3 regions of the Paenibacillus sp. 102 genome follow, and region 3 is predicted to be linked to each of the others. Evidence: riboswitches for the same ligand, from Rfam matches in the RefSeq annotation. Region 3 holds a riboswitch; each other region holds the start of a gene.
The links. A riboswitch is a leader RNA that binds a small molecule or an ion and turns the genes downstream of it on or off. The one in region 3 is predicted to bind cyclic di-AMP.
Positions count from the first base shown of each region.

Region 1: another riboswitch for cyclic di-AMP. It lies ahead of kdpA (potassium-transporting ATPase subunit KdpA); the one in region 3 lies ahead of AAIE21_RS18210 (APC family permease).
Region 2: another riboswitch for cyclic di-AMP. It lies ahead of AAIE21_RS16340 (hypothetical protein); the one in region 3 lies ahead of AAIE21_RS18210 (APC family permease).

Region 1 is NZ_JBCGHT010000002.1:119,651-124,214, forward strand. It holds gene AAIE21_RS06430 (D-serine ammonia-lyase) at 1-170, opposite strand, end outside; gene AAIE21_RS06435 (helix-turn-helix domain-containing protein) at 322-867, shown strand; gene kdpA (potassium-transporting ATPase subunit KdpA) at 943-2,610, opposite strand; cyclic di-AMP (ydaO/yuaA leader) riboswitch at 2,721-2,863, opposite strand; gene AAIE21_RS06445 (prolipoprotein diacylglyceryl transferase family protein) at 3,019-3,702, opposite strand; gene AAIE21_RS06450 (TlpA family protein disulfide reductase) at 3,717-4,271, opposite strand; gene AAIE21_RS06455 (cytochrome c biogenesis CcdA family protein) at 4,289-4,564, opposite strand, start outside.
Region 2 is NZ_JBCGHT010000006.1:214,518-219,081, reverse strand. It holds gene thiO (glycine oxidase ThiO) at 1-153, shown strand, start outside; gene thiS (sulfur carrier protein ThiS) at 361-564, shown strand; gene AAIE21_RS16355 (thiazole synthase) at 567-1,337, shown strand; gene AAIE21_RS16350 (thiazole biosynthesis adenylyltransferase ThiF) at 1,330-2,349, shown strand; gene thiD (bifunctional hydroxymethylpyrimidine kinase/phosphomethylpyrimidine kinase) at 2,366-3,178, shown strand; cyclic di-AMP (ydaO/yuaA leader) riboswitch at 3,408-3,555, shown strand; gene AAIE21_RS16340 (hypothetical protein) at 3,649-4,047, shown strand; gene AAIE21_RS16335 (hypothetical protein) at 4,064-4,306, shown strand.
Region 3 is NZ_JBCGHT010000008.1:147,508-152,071, forward strand. It holds gene AAIE21_RS18210 (APC family permease) at 1-1,064, opposite strand, end outside; cyclic di-AMP (ydaO/yuaA leader) riboswitch at 1,209-1,355, opposite strand; gene AAIE21_RS18215 (bacitracin ABC transporter ATP-binding protein) at 1,498-1,626, shown strand; gene AAIE21_RS18220 (hypothetical protein) at 1,679-2,059, opposite strand; gene panE (2-dehydropantoate 2-reductase) at 2,310-3,242, opposite strand; gene AAIE21_RS18230 (GNAT family N-acetyltransferase) at 3,469-4,014, shown strand; gene AAIE21_RS18235 (YfbM family protein) at 4,433-4,564, shown strand, end outside.

The sequences.
Region 1 (4,564 bases), on a different contig from region 3:
TCCTCCGCATCTTTTACATCTTCTTGAGTAAGGGGTGAATCTTCTATCGCAATTTGAAATTTTTCAATGTTTGGATTCACCCAAAACACTTCTTCCATTGAAATAAGATTATTTAATAATGGATATTGTTCTTTCCATGCCTCTATGTTTTTCTCCTCTATCCCCTTCATTTATCTCATCCTCCTCATGCCCTTGTAGCCAGCTATATAATAAATTATAATTAAATTAATTTTAATACAGTTTAACACAAAACCAACTTTATGTTAATTTTAATTTAATTTATTTAAATATAATTAAATTAATTTTAAGGAGAAGAAAACCATGGAAAATATAGATATCGGTAAAAAGATCGAAAAACAAAGAAAAGCTAAGGGGTTAAGTAGTAAAGAACTAGCAAATATGGCTGAAATTACGCCGTCTATGCTAAGTCAAATTGAACGTGGCTCCGCTAACCCTTCCATCCAAACATTGAAAGTATTAGCTAAAGCTCTTGATGTTCCAACATTTAGTTTTTTACTAGAAGAAACAAATACAGATGATTTAATCGTGCGGTCCAGTAAACGAAAAAAAATGATTATTGATAATTTATCCTATGAATTGTTATCACCAGATTTTACAGGGAATTTAGCAACAACAATTATGACTGTACCTCCGAACACTTCTTCCTCAGAAAATCTTCTAGAGCATAAAGGAGAAGAATTAGCATTTGTTTTAGAAGGGAAAATTACGGTGTATTTAGATGAAGAAGAGTATATATTAGAAACTGGTGATAGTGTAAAAATACCAGCGTATTTAAAACATAAGTGGATAAATAATTTTAATCAAAATGCAGTTGTCCTATTTTCAGTTACCCCGCCTATCTTCTAATACATTCAGCTAAAAACACAGTAAAAAGGCAATACATAAATAATATGTATTGCCCTTCTTTTTGAAGCAACATGGTTATGATATGGTCAGAAATTCGGCGATTGGCCCAAGCACGAGCACTGGCGAAAATGTTAGTGCACCGACTATAAATATAGTACCTAGTAAAATCCCTCCAAATAAACGATTATCTGTTTGGAAGGTCCCTATAGTCTCAGGTACAACCTTTTTCCTTTTGAGTCTAACTGCAACAGCAAGCATTGTAATTAAACCTAAATATCTACCAATATACATAACAATCCCCGTTGAAATATTCCAAAATGGTGTATTATCCCTTAATCCTTCAAAGCCAGAACCATTGTTGACAGCAGACGACGTGTATTCATAAATTACTTGTGTTAAGCCATGAAAACCTGGATTAGAAATTGCATCTGTTCCTAGATTCGTAGAAAATGCAATTGCTGCCGCTCCAAGAATAAGTAATGGCTGAGACACAATTGTAATCGCTATTAACTTCATTTCTTTTCCCTCTAATTTTTTATTAAGAAATTCCGGTGTACGTCCCACCATTAGTCCAGCTACAAATACGGTAATCATCGCATACATGACGACATGTATAAACCCAAGTCCAATCCCTCCAAATACAGTACCTAAAAGCATGTTTACAAGTGGGACCATCCCACCAATTGGTGTTAATGTATCATGCGTTGTATTTACACCACCTGTTCCAGAGGCACTTGTAACAGTTGCATATAAAGCAGAAGATATAACGCCCAGACGCGTTTCTTTCCCTTCCATATTTCCCTGGGAACTTTCTATTCCTAATTGATTTAACAAAGGATTCCCCTTCAATTCAGATATAGCGAGCGTACAAAATCCAATAATAAACAGAATTAACATGGATACAAAAAACATTCTACCTTGCTTCCGATTACCAACCATTCTTCCGTATACAAATGGAAAGGCCATCGGAATTAACATCTGTAACATCATCTGCATCACGTTACTAATCATATTAGGATTTTCAAAAGGGTGCGCAGAAACTGTTCCAAAAAAACCTCCACCATTGTCACCAAGTTCTTTAATAGAAAGTAAAGACGCTACCGGGCCACGAGGAATTGCTTGGATTCCATCTTCTAACGTTTTCACAATGACTGTTGAATCAAACGTTTGTGGTGTTCCTAATAATACGAATATCAACGATGCCACAAATGAAATCGGCAATAGTATTCTTGTAATAGATTGTACAAAATCAACAAAGAAGTTTCCTATTCTTTTACTCGCTAGCACACGAATAAACGTGATACCAATCGCCATTGAAGTTGCAGGTGCTGCAAACATCATAAATGTTACACCCACCATTTGAGAAAAATAGGATAAACTACTTTCTCCGCCATAGTGTTGTAAATTTGCATTTGTCATAAATGTAATTGCTGTATGAAATGCTAATGTTGGTTCTAATCCTAAAAAATGATCAGGATTTAACGGAAGAATTCCCTGTAATCGAAATATCGAATATACAACTAAGATAAAGAAAAAATTTGTACCAATTAAACAAAATATATATTGTTTCCAACTTTGATTATGTCCTTTAATACCGGCGACTTTAAATAAGGTTTTTTCCAGTGAGCCAAATACTTTTTGAAATGAACTATTACGTTGAAAAGCATTGTATATATAATCTCCCATTGGTTTTGCAACAATTACGAATAAGCCAATTGTAATTAGACTTGTAAGCCAGTTCATCCTCTTTCCCCTTTCTGTTCTCATTACACCTGAAAATAAATTACATATTTTACCATAAAGAGAATAAAAAGAAAACACCAGGTTGCACCTAGTGTTTTTTACACACACAAGTCCCCCCTCTCAAAACGCTGACGAGGTTAGCTGTCGGATTCGGACCTTGAGAGTAGCCCTACCTATAAAAGGATTCACCCCTAGTGACAAATGCACAAATTTGGTTCCCCCGCTCCTAAAGTGGATTAAGCGATTATATTTGGCTGAAAAGTCTACATTGAGCTATTCTGATTGTTAATATACTCCTCTAAATGGTAGTTGTAAAGAAAGATAAAATAAAAAGATAAACGATTCATACAATCTATAAAAACACTAAAAACAGCAATGCATGAACAATCGCTCGTACATTGCTGTTGGTTATTTTTTCGGGAACAATACGATACCTATACTAATCACACAAAAAATAAGTATCTGCTGCATTGATAGACCAAATAATAACGGAACTTGTTCACTTATAAGTGAAATGAATATATGAGCAATCCCTTCTACAATTAGAAAATAACTTATGTATTTTCTAGTTCCTAGTCTCTCGTTTCGTACCCACAACCATCCCGTTATACAGATTGCTATAAAGATTTCATACATATATATAGGATGATAAGAAAACTTTGAATCATATAGTTTCATTCCCCACGGCATTGTTGTCTGCAAACCAACTTTTTGATGGAATAGAAAATAGAAAATGATAGTGCCTCCTATCCCAAATGGAAGTATATCTAGTAAAACAGAAAGCGAGAAATTATCCCTTTTGCATTTCCATACAATGTACCCACTGGCAATGAAACAGCCAACTATAATGTGCTGGGCACTCCCTACAGCTAATAATGCTTGCCACGGTGATTGAAAAGCCCACCTTGGATTCAAAATTGCTGGTGCGAATTTCCATGTTAATATAATGATAAAAAATCCATTTGTTACGACATTCATCATTCTTTCATATGAAAGACCTTGACTTTTCATTTTTAATTTCATGAGCATGAGTCCAAATAAACTTCCCACTATAGAAGAAATCGGCTGTATTTTCACTATCCACTCCATCATTCTGTGGTCCCCTTTTACTTCTCAATTAATTGTTTAAATTTCTTTTCCAACTGATCCGGTGGTAATACTCCGCGCACTTGTTCTACAATGATGCCATCTTTATCAACAAAAAACGTTGTTGGTAATGAAAAAATTTTATAATCAAGCCCAGCTACTCCATCCATGTCTAGTAAAACAGGAAACTTAAATCCAAAACGATCCGCAAATGCCTTTGCTTCTGATACCGGATCACTGACCGTTGCATTCACCGCAAAAATTTCGATTTCTCCTTTATATTTATCATAAAGACGCACTAAGTCTGGTGCTTCCATTTCACATGGACCACACCATGATGCCCAAAAGTTAATAATATACGGTTTTCCTTTTGCATCATTTAATGAATAAAGCTTTCCATCTAATCCTTTAAGTGTAATTTTCGGTGCCTTAAATCCTACTTGAGGTAATACTTCTTTCTCTTGCTGTGCTGCTTGTTTCGCTTTCCGTTCTTTTTCTTCTTGCTTGGAATTATAAAAGTTAACTCCAGCCCACATAAGTGCTCCAGCCAGTATAATTGCAATTAATTTTTTCACTTTCTTTCCCCCTATTTTTAAAATCCTGTAAATCCATCAAATAATCTGATAAAGAATGCTGTTATTTTCGTCATTTGATTCGTATAAAGTAAAATACCTGTTAAAACCATCATGCTACCGCCAATTTTCATCATAACGCCCGCATATGTAACGATCCATTTTACCTTACTTATAAAAAATGCCATGATAAAGAATGGAACCGCAAAACCAAGCGTATATGCTGTAATATAAAGAAGAGCCTCATCTGGATTAGTTGCACCAAGCATTAATACTGCAGAAAATATTGGTCCCAC
Region 2 (4,564 bases), on a different contig from region 3:
GAGCATGAGGAAATAAAAGGGTTATATGCTTGTACGGGTCATTACCGAAACGGAATTTTATTAAGTCCTGTTTCTGGTCAATATATGGCAGATTTAATAGAAGGAAAGCAAGGCAATCATTTGCTAGATTCATTGCTTTCAAAGCCAGTTTAGATAAATGCAAATTGAAAAATGACATAAAACCTTTCTTTTTAGGTGGGAGAGAGCATCCGACCATGCATAGAAGCGGTCAGGTCCTTTTCCTGCCCCATGCCAAATGAAAACAAAGAGAGAAAACGAGAGCAGATTACCTTTTGTTCTTCAAAGCCGTGACTTATACGCTTGAAAAACAAAATGGATTTATAGAAAGGGGATGGAAGCTTGAACTTAAAAATTAATGGTAAGCAAATAGAGGTACCTGGGAGCATTAAGACAGTAGCAGAACTGCTTACGCATTTAGGATTAGATACAAAGATTGTTGTAGTAGAACGTAATACAGATATTTTAACAAAAGAAGACCATCAAAGTGCATCTGTTTTTGATGGAGACCAAATTGAGATTGTAACTTTCGTAGGAGGCGGTTGATTATGTTAAACATTGGACCATTTACATTCAATTCTAGACTTTTATTAGGAACAGGAAAATTTTCAGATTATGATGTGCAAAGAAAAGCAATTGAAGTATCAGAGGCAGAGATTTTAACATTTGCAGTGCGCCGTATGGATATATTTGATGCAGACCAACCGAATTTATTAGAAAAAATTGATGTGAAAAAATATACATTACTACCAAATACAGCAGGAGCGAAAAATGCTGAGGAAGCAGTTCGCATTGCAAAATTAGCAAAAGCTTCAGGGCTTTGTGACATGGTAAAAGTAGAGGTTATTGGTGATGACAGAACGTTATTACCAGATCCAGTTGAGACTTTAAAGGCATCTGAAATGCTTTTAGAAGAAGGGTTTATCGTTCTTCCTTATACATCAGATGATGTTGTATTAGCTCGTAAACTACAAGAACTTGGTGTTCATGCGATTATGCCTGGTGCATCACCAATTGGTTCAGGCCTTGGTATTGTGAACCCATTAAACTTAAGTTTTATTATTGAACAAGCAACTGTACCAGTTATTGTGGATGCAGGGGTAGGTAGCCCAGCTGATGCAGCGTTTGCAATGGAATTAGGAGCAGACGGTGTGCTATTAAATACAGCTGTATCTGGTGCAAAAGACCCTATTAAAATGGCATCCGCAATGAAATTAGGTATTCATGCAGGACGCTTAGGATTTGAAGCAGGACGTATTGCACGTAAGCGCTGCGCGACGGCAAGTAGCCCACTAGAAGGAATGAGTGTAGTTGAATAATCGATATTCTCGCCAAGAGCTATTTTCTCCAATTGGAGAAAAAGGGCAACAAAAGATAGGAGAAAAGCATGTACTAATTATCGGTGCGGGAGCACTTGGTAGTGCGAATGCAGAGATGCTTGTAAGAGCTGGTGTTGGCCGTGTAACAATTGTTGATCGCGATTATATTGATTGGAGTAATTTACAACGTCAGCAGTTATATTGTGAGGAGGATGTGAAAAATAATCTTCCAAAGGCTGTAGCAGCACAAAGACGCTTGCAAGCAATTAATAGCAATGTAATCGTAGAAGCTTTTGTTCAAGATGTAACGGCGGAAGAATTAGAAGAGCTCGTTAAAAATGTTGATGTCATGATTGATGCGACTGATAATTTTGAAACACGTTTTATCGTTAATGATATATCACAAAAGTATTCTATTCCGTGGATTTATGGGGCGTGTGTAGGAAGTTATGGCCTTTCTTATACGATTTTACCAGGAAAGACTCCGTGTCTATCTTGTTTATTACAATCCATCCCGCTTGGCGGAGCGACATGTGATACAGCAGGGATCATTTCACCTGCTGTATCTCTCGTTGTTTCTCACCAAGTAACGGAAACTCTTAAACTTTTAGTAGAGGATTATGAGGCACTTCGGGACGGACTTGTATCGTTTGATGTATGGAAAAATGAATATTCATGTATGAATGTACAAAAACTTCGAAAGCATAATTGTCCTTCATGTGGTGAGGAAGCGGTGTACCCATATTTAAATAAGGATAATACGTCAAAAACTGCGGTTTTATGCGGGAGAAATACAGTTCAAATTAGACCGCCTTATAAAGAACAACTGGATTTTGAACGGTATAAAGAACTGCTGCGCGACCATGTAGCAGAGTTAATGGTAAATCCTTATTTATTATCATTTTCGGTTGAAGGAAAGAGACTAGTTGCGTTTCAGGACGGTCGTGTTCTCGTCCATGGAACGAAAGATATAGTAGAAGCAAAGATAATTTATCATCGTTATTTTGGATAGAAAAAGGGTGAGTGAGATGAAAGTGAATAAAGCTTTAACAATTGCTGGATCTGATAGCGGCGGCGGTGCTGGGATTCAAGCGGATTTAAAAACATTTCAAGAGCTAGGTGTATACGGAATGACAGCTATTACAGCTATTACAGCCCAAAATACACTTGGTGTGCAAGGGGTATATCCAGTTGTACCTCAAGGGATTCAAGAACAATTAAACTCTATTGGTACAGACTTAACACCAGATGCTGTTAAACTTGGTATGTTATTTAGTAGTGAAATCATTAAGGTAGTAGCAGAAAATATTAAAAAGTTTGGCTGGAATAATATTGTATTAGATCCTGTTATGATTGCAAAAGGTGGGGCATCATTATTACAACAAGAAGCTGTGCAGGCATTAAAGGAATATTTATTACCAATTGCAACAGTTGTGACTCCGAATGTACCAGAAGCTGAAGTATTAACTGGAATGGAGATTCACAATATCCAAGATAGTAAAGAAGCTGCAAAAGTATTGCACGAATTAGGGGCCCAGTATGTTCTTATGAAAGGCGGACATGCGGAATATCAAGGTAACGAAGTAATTGATTTACTTTTCGATGGTAAGCAGTTTGTTGAATTTAGAAGCGAGAGAATTGATTCAAAACAAACACATGGTAGCGGTTGTACATTTGCATCTGCTGTAACGGCGGGACTTGCAAAAGGCTACCCAATTGAAGAGGCAGTAGGGGAAGCAAAACAATTTATTAGTATAGCAATTGAAGAGCAATTAAATATTGGAAGTGGTCATGGACCAACGAATCATTTTGCGTACAAACGTCAAGAAAGTCGTACATAAAGTGAAACTTTAATCAGTGGGGGAAACAGGAGCTAATAGGTTCCTGTTTTTTGTCGTTATTTGTCGCGAGGTCGATATATTTGGATTTGCACTGATAAAATTTCATTTACCAATTTATTCTACAGCACTATTGCTAAAAATTCTATCTCTCCTGTTTAACGGTCATATAACTGGTTTTTTTGTTGTTTACTTTTTCCATATTTAGGAGTATTATATCAGCCAGAATCTGTTTTTGGTAACGCTGAGTCCAATTCATTTGGAGCGGAGGAACCAAATTGTGCATCGTCACTAGGGGTGAATCTTTCATGATGAAAGTAGGGCTACTCTCAAAGTCCGAATCCGACAGCTAACTTCGTAAGCGTTTTGGGAGAGGATGGTGCATGGATGGGTACATTGCTTCATCGGTCTGATTAGTATAGGAGAATATCAATCTATATTCGAATTCTTTTATGCTAAGGAGGATGATATACATGGATGAGGAAAAAGAAGTAACGCTCATTTGTGTAGGGGAAGAGGAAAAAGTAAACAGTTTACGAGAATTAGTGCCTTTTCAACAAGATATGATTATTTTTACCACAACTGAACATGTAGCGGCTGAAGTGAGAGCATGTGGATTTGAATCAACGTATTGCTGCAATAAGGAACTAAATATAACAAGTATTTGTAACGGAATAAAAAAAGTAATCTTGCTAGGAGATGAGCTTCCAATCGTTAGCTTTTTTACTGAACGTATTCGTTTTTCTTTTCAAGCGCCTATTACAGTTGTCACAAGAAATAAAAGATATCCAGTCAGGCTCTATCAAACAATAGGAGCTAAATTTGTAGTGTTTACAAACTGTGATAATATTTCTTTTTTATTTTTTGAATAGGGCGGAGGAAGTGAAGATGAAGGTGTTATTACGTGAGGATATAGCAAATCGTTGGGCAGTATCAGTAGATCGAGTTCAAGAATTAGCAATGCAAGATCCAAATTTTCCAAAGCCGTATATAGTATTGCCATCAAAAGATAGTTTGTATTTAGAGCTCGATCTGATTGCGTATGAAAAAATACATGTGGAGTTGACACAAGTGTGCTTTCGTGGTCGGAGTTTACGAACGTTTTTAGCATGTTTTACAAATGGTGAGTGATATTGACAAGCTTATGAATGAGAAAAGAGCGGATTCCAGATGCTGAAATAGTATCTAGAATGATCCGCTCTTTTTTATTATTTCTAAATTAAAAGTTTATTTTAATGAAAAAGAAAGAAAAGACAAGGAAACAGATGATAAAATATTAATCTTAATCAATGTAAGCGTTTAAATGGATAATTCTTTTCTTATTTTAGTTAATTTTGCTCTTTACAAGTGAAATAGAGAGGAGTATATTTACATTCATAAATTGTTCAT
Region 3 (4,564 bases):
CCAAGTATGATAATCCCGTTTGAATAACCTAATCGATCGCCTCTAATCGTAAACATCCTTGGAATAAACTTATCTTTCGCAAGATTAACTGCTAATAAAGGAAATGCTGAATAGCCGGTGTTAGCAGCAAGAATTAATATTAAAGCTGTTGTACCTTGTATAAAAAAGTACATAAAATTTCGTCCAAATGTTTGTTCAGCAATTTGAGAAACTACGGTTACTTCTTTACTAGGAGTAATTCCGTAATAATAAGCTAGATAAACAATTCCTGAAAATAAAACGGCCAGTAAAGCCCCCATCGCAAGCAATGTTTTGGCTGCATTGTTAGGAGCTGGATCTTTAAAGTTGGGGATTGCATTCGAAATGGCTTCAACACCTGTTAAAGCAGAACTACCTGATGCAAATGCTCTTAAAAGTAAAAACAAACTAACCCCTGCTACTGGTGTACCAATTGGTGTATGCAAATGAGGCGAAACTTCACCTGTTACAATGTTGTATATTCCTACGCCGATTAATATAAATAGCGCTAAAACAAATAGATAAACAGGATATGCTAAAACAGAAGCCGACTCCGTTACACCTCTTAAGTTCAATATTGTAATACATATTACAAATATAATCGCGATAATGACATTATGCTCATGTAAACTAGGAAAAGCAGATGTAATCGCATCTGTACCTGCCGATACACTTACTGCTACAGTTAAAATATAGTCTACTAATAAGGATCCTCCAGCTATTAACCCTGGATTCACACCTAAATTTTCTTTTGATACTACATATGCTCCCCCGCCATGAGGATACGCAAAAATAATTTGTCTATAAGATAAAATAAGAGCTGTTAACAATACTAATACTCCTATAGCGATAGGAATAGAATACCAAAATGCTACAGCACCAAGTGTAGCTAGGGCAATCAATATTTGTTCTGGACCATATGCCACTGATGATAAAGCATCTGAAGAAAGAATAGCTAATGCTTTCGTTTTGTTAAGTTTTTGCTCTCCTAATTCCGTTGACTTTAACGGTCGACCAATTAAAAATCTCTTTATGGATGAAACCACTGATGTTCACTCTCCAATAATTTTGTACGTTCATTTCTCTGTTAGTTAAATTAACAAACTATTTTTTCAGAAAACAAAAAATGTCTACAAGCCATAACAAATAGACTTGTAGACATTACATTTTTTGTCGCACAAGCTCCACCTTCCTTCTCAATATAACGCTTACGAGGTTAGCTGTCGGATTCGGGCCTATGAGTAGCCCTACCTTTTTTCAAGGATTCACCCCTTGGATTATGCAATAATCCATAAAAACGGGTCCCCCGTACCATGCGGTTTCAGCGATTTAGAAATTTGAAACTGTGGATTATAATACTCCTTTATTTTAAAAAAGTAAACAAAATTTTTAAAAATAAAAAGTTTTCGATGATTATGTATGATATCGTTGCATGGATGAACAGAATATATGTATCAATATAGATTGGGAGGCATTGATTTGTCTAAAGAAAAGAAGCCGCTTTTATCGGATACCTTTTTAGATGAAATTATAATAGAAATTAATAAGTTATATGGAAACACACATGAAGAACGAAATCGTTCACAAGAAAATAAAAGAAATAAGTAAAAAAGTCTGTTTTAAAAAATAAAACAGACTTTTTATTTTAAAACGTCAAAATTTATTGCATATAAATTACTACAAGCATCCATATAGCTAAAGCAGAAATGATTGCGAGTACGATACGAGTAGAAAGTACTCGCACTTCAAAATCTGTCCTTTTTGAAGGTTCAGGATATGCAATAATGTAGATTCCCTTTAAGAGCGAAAGCCATCCAATGAGTGTAACAAATCCTTGCCAATTCAACTCCCATACATGATGTAAAATGACGGTACTTAACCCTAAAAAGATTGATAAAAATCCATACATAATTCCAGATCCTCTACCTTCCACCACTAACCTTTTCAATTCACGTAACACCGATGGACGCACAAAAAGAACACCTGATACAATTAATATGATCCATCCCCAAAATAACCCTAAAAAAGTACTTATAGTCATTACTCTCCCTCCTTTCCAACACATTTATATTTCAAGAGACCCTTCTTTTAGAACTCGCTACTTATTAGAAATAAAATGCCACAATTCAACAAAAAGGTATTATTAAAATCATTTCGCTACCTCATTCAAATACCTTAATTATATCCGGATGATAAATCGTACTCTTCTAACTTTTACTTGCCGAATATAAAAAGGATAGAAAAAGTAATTATACTTTTTCTATCCTTCACTCATTTCGGTACTACAAAAACTATACCGGTTCTTTATTTAAAGTCATTTCTTCATATACTTTTAAGTTTTGATAAACCACTTTTAATAACGTTGCATCGATACAAAATTGTTTTGCTAATTTTAATAAATATCCTTGTAAATGTTCCCCTTCAATGAACGAACCTTTTTCCATATCACGCTGCATAGATGACTTCATAGCATAAGAAATTTTATCAATTGTCTTCATATGTTCCTCAACAATATTTTCCTGAATCGGAGCTCCAAATCCCCTCATGATCTGTGCTGCTTCTTCAAATAAACTTCGAATAAAATCGCGACCACCATTACTTTCGCGAATCGGTCCTATCGGTGCATGCATTAACGTCGTCACACCTGACATTACTGAAATAAATAAATATTTATGCCACATATCTCGCAAAATATGTTCACTTAGAACAAAACTCGCTTTCGTTCCCGTTAATACTTTAGCAATTTTTTTTGCTCTTGCTGAATCATGGTGTTTTATTTCTCCAAATACAAGTCTATCAGCAGCACTAGTGTGTACAACTTCCCCTTCATCGTTTAAAGTTGTCTCTATAAAACATAAGCCACCCATTACGTTTTCCTCACCAAACTCCTGTTGCAAATGTGATAAATGAGCAATACCGTTTAATAATGGGATTATCATTGTATTATCGCCTACAAACGGCTTCAAATCTATTATTGCTTCTTTTAAGTGATATGCTTTTGTTGAAAATAGAATTACATCGAATGGAGAAACGACATCTTCTTTCGTTACTAATTTCGGTTGAAATGAAAAATCCCCATTAGCACTCCGAATTACGAGACCTTTTTCTTCTAATTGCTGTTTTCGTCTACTACGAACGAGAAAAGTAACGTCTTCCCCTTTCTCTACTAAACGGCCCCCAAAATATCCTCCGACTCCACCAGCTCCTAATACTAAAATACGCATACAGAACCCCTCTTTTCCAAACATGAAAATTTTACTTCCTTGTAGCATAACTATATTATACATCTGATCTGTATAATAAACAGAAAATTCAACTTTTTAACAAAAATTAAGGGCTATATACTATATAATATTATTCATTATGATATTAACGAATAGATTAGTCACATTTCAATTTATGTATTATACACTTAGTAAAAACTTGTATAGTTAGAAAGGATGAAAAGAAATGCAATACCCAATGTTCTTATCTAAAAGATTGACAATACGCCCATTTGAATTAGATGATGCTTCTAAAGTGCAAGTATTAGCAGGAGATAAAGAGGTTGCGAAAAATACTACAATTATTCCTCATCCTTATCCAGATGGCTGGGCAAAAGAGTGGATTACCTCCACTCATACAGCTATGGATAATGGAGACAGTTTTCACTTTGCAATGGTTAATGAGCAAAATATGCTCATCGGTTGCATATACCTTTTTATTAATAAAAAACACAATAAGGGAGAACTAGGATACTGGATAGGTAAATCGTATTGGAGTAAAGGATATTGCACAGAAGCTGGGCGAGTTATCGTTAAATATGCATTTGAAGAATTACAGCTCAATCGTATTTTTGCTGATGCTTTCACTAAAAATCCTGCCTCTTCTAAAGTCATGCAAAAATTAGGATTGAAACATGAAGGAACATTTAAACAGAGTTGTTTGTACTGGGGAGTTTATGAAGATACTGTTGTTTATGGTTTAACAAGATCTGATTATAAAAAGAGTAAGTAAGTCAATAACTTCCCCTCTCTTTTGTAGCGAATCGCAATAACCCGAAAGCTTTACTTTCGCTTGTTAGATGTATGAAAGCAGAGATTTTTGATTCATCTCTTGTTACATATGAAGTAGTTTTATAAAAAGTGGAAGGGAAAAAGATTCCGAAACATCCTTATAACATTTCAGTTTTAACATCTAAATGAATGATTATAAAAAGAGTAAGCCCAAAGATTTTATGGCTTACTCTTTTATTTAAAACATTTCCCTTGTTTTAATTCACCAGAGGCAATCTATATTTCTTCATATCTTATAAATGAGTTGAAATACCTTTCCTCCCCTTGGTTTCAAAGTACCTATTCTATCAATCCCTGTAATAAATACCTACATAAAAAGTGATATACTAGATTCAAAACCTTTAGAGGAGCTGGCTATTATGGGGATGATTGGACAGTATATATTAGTCACAGAGGAGGAATTAAGCAAAATTAAAACTAAGGAATTGGACATTTATTTTAAAGAGTCTGATCTAGATATTGATAAATCATGGCAATTACTTCATTTTATT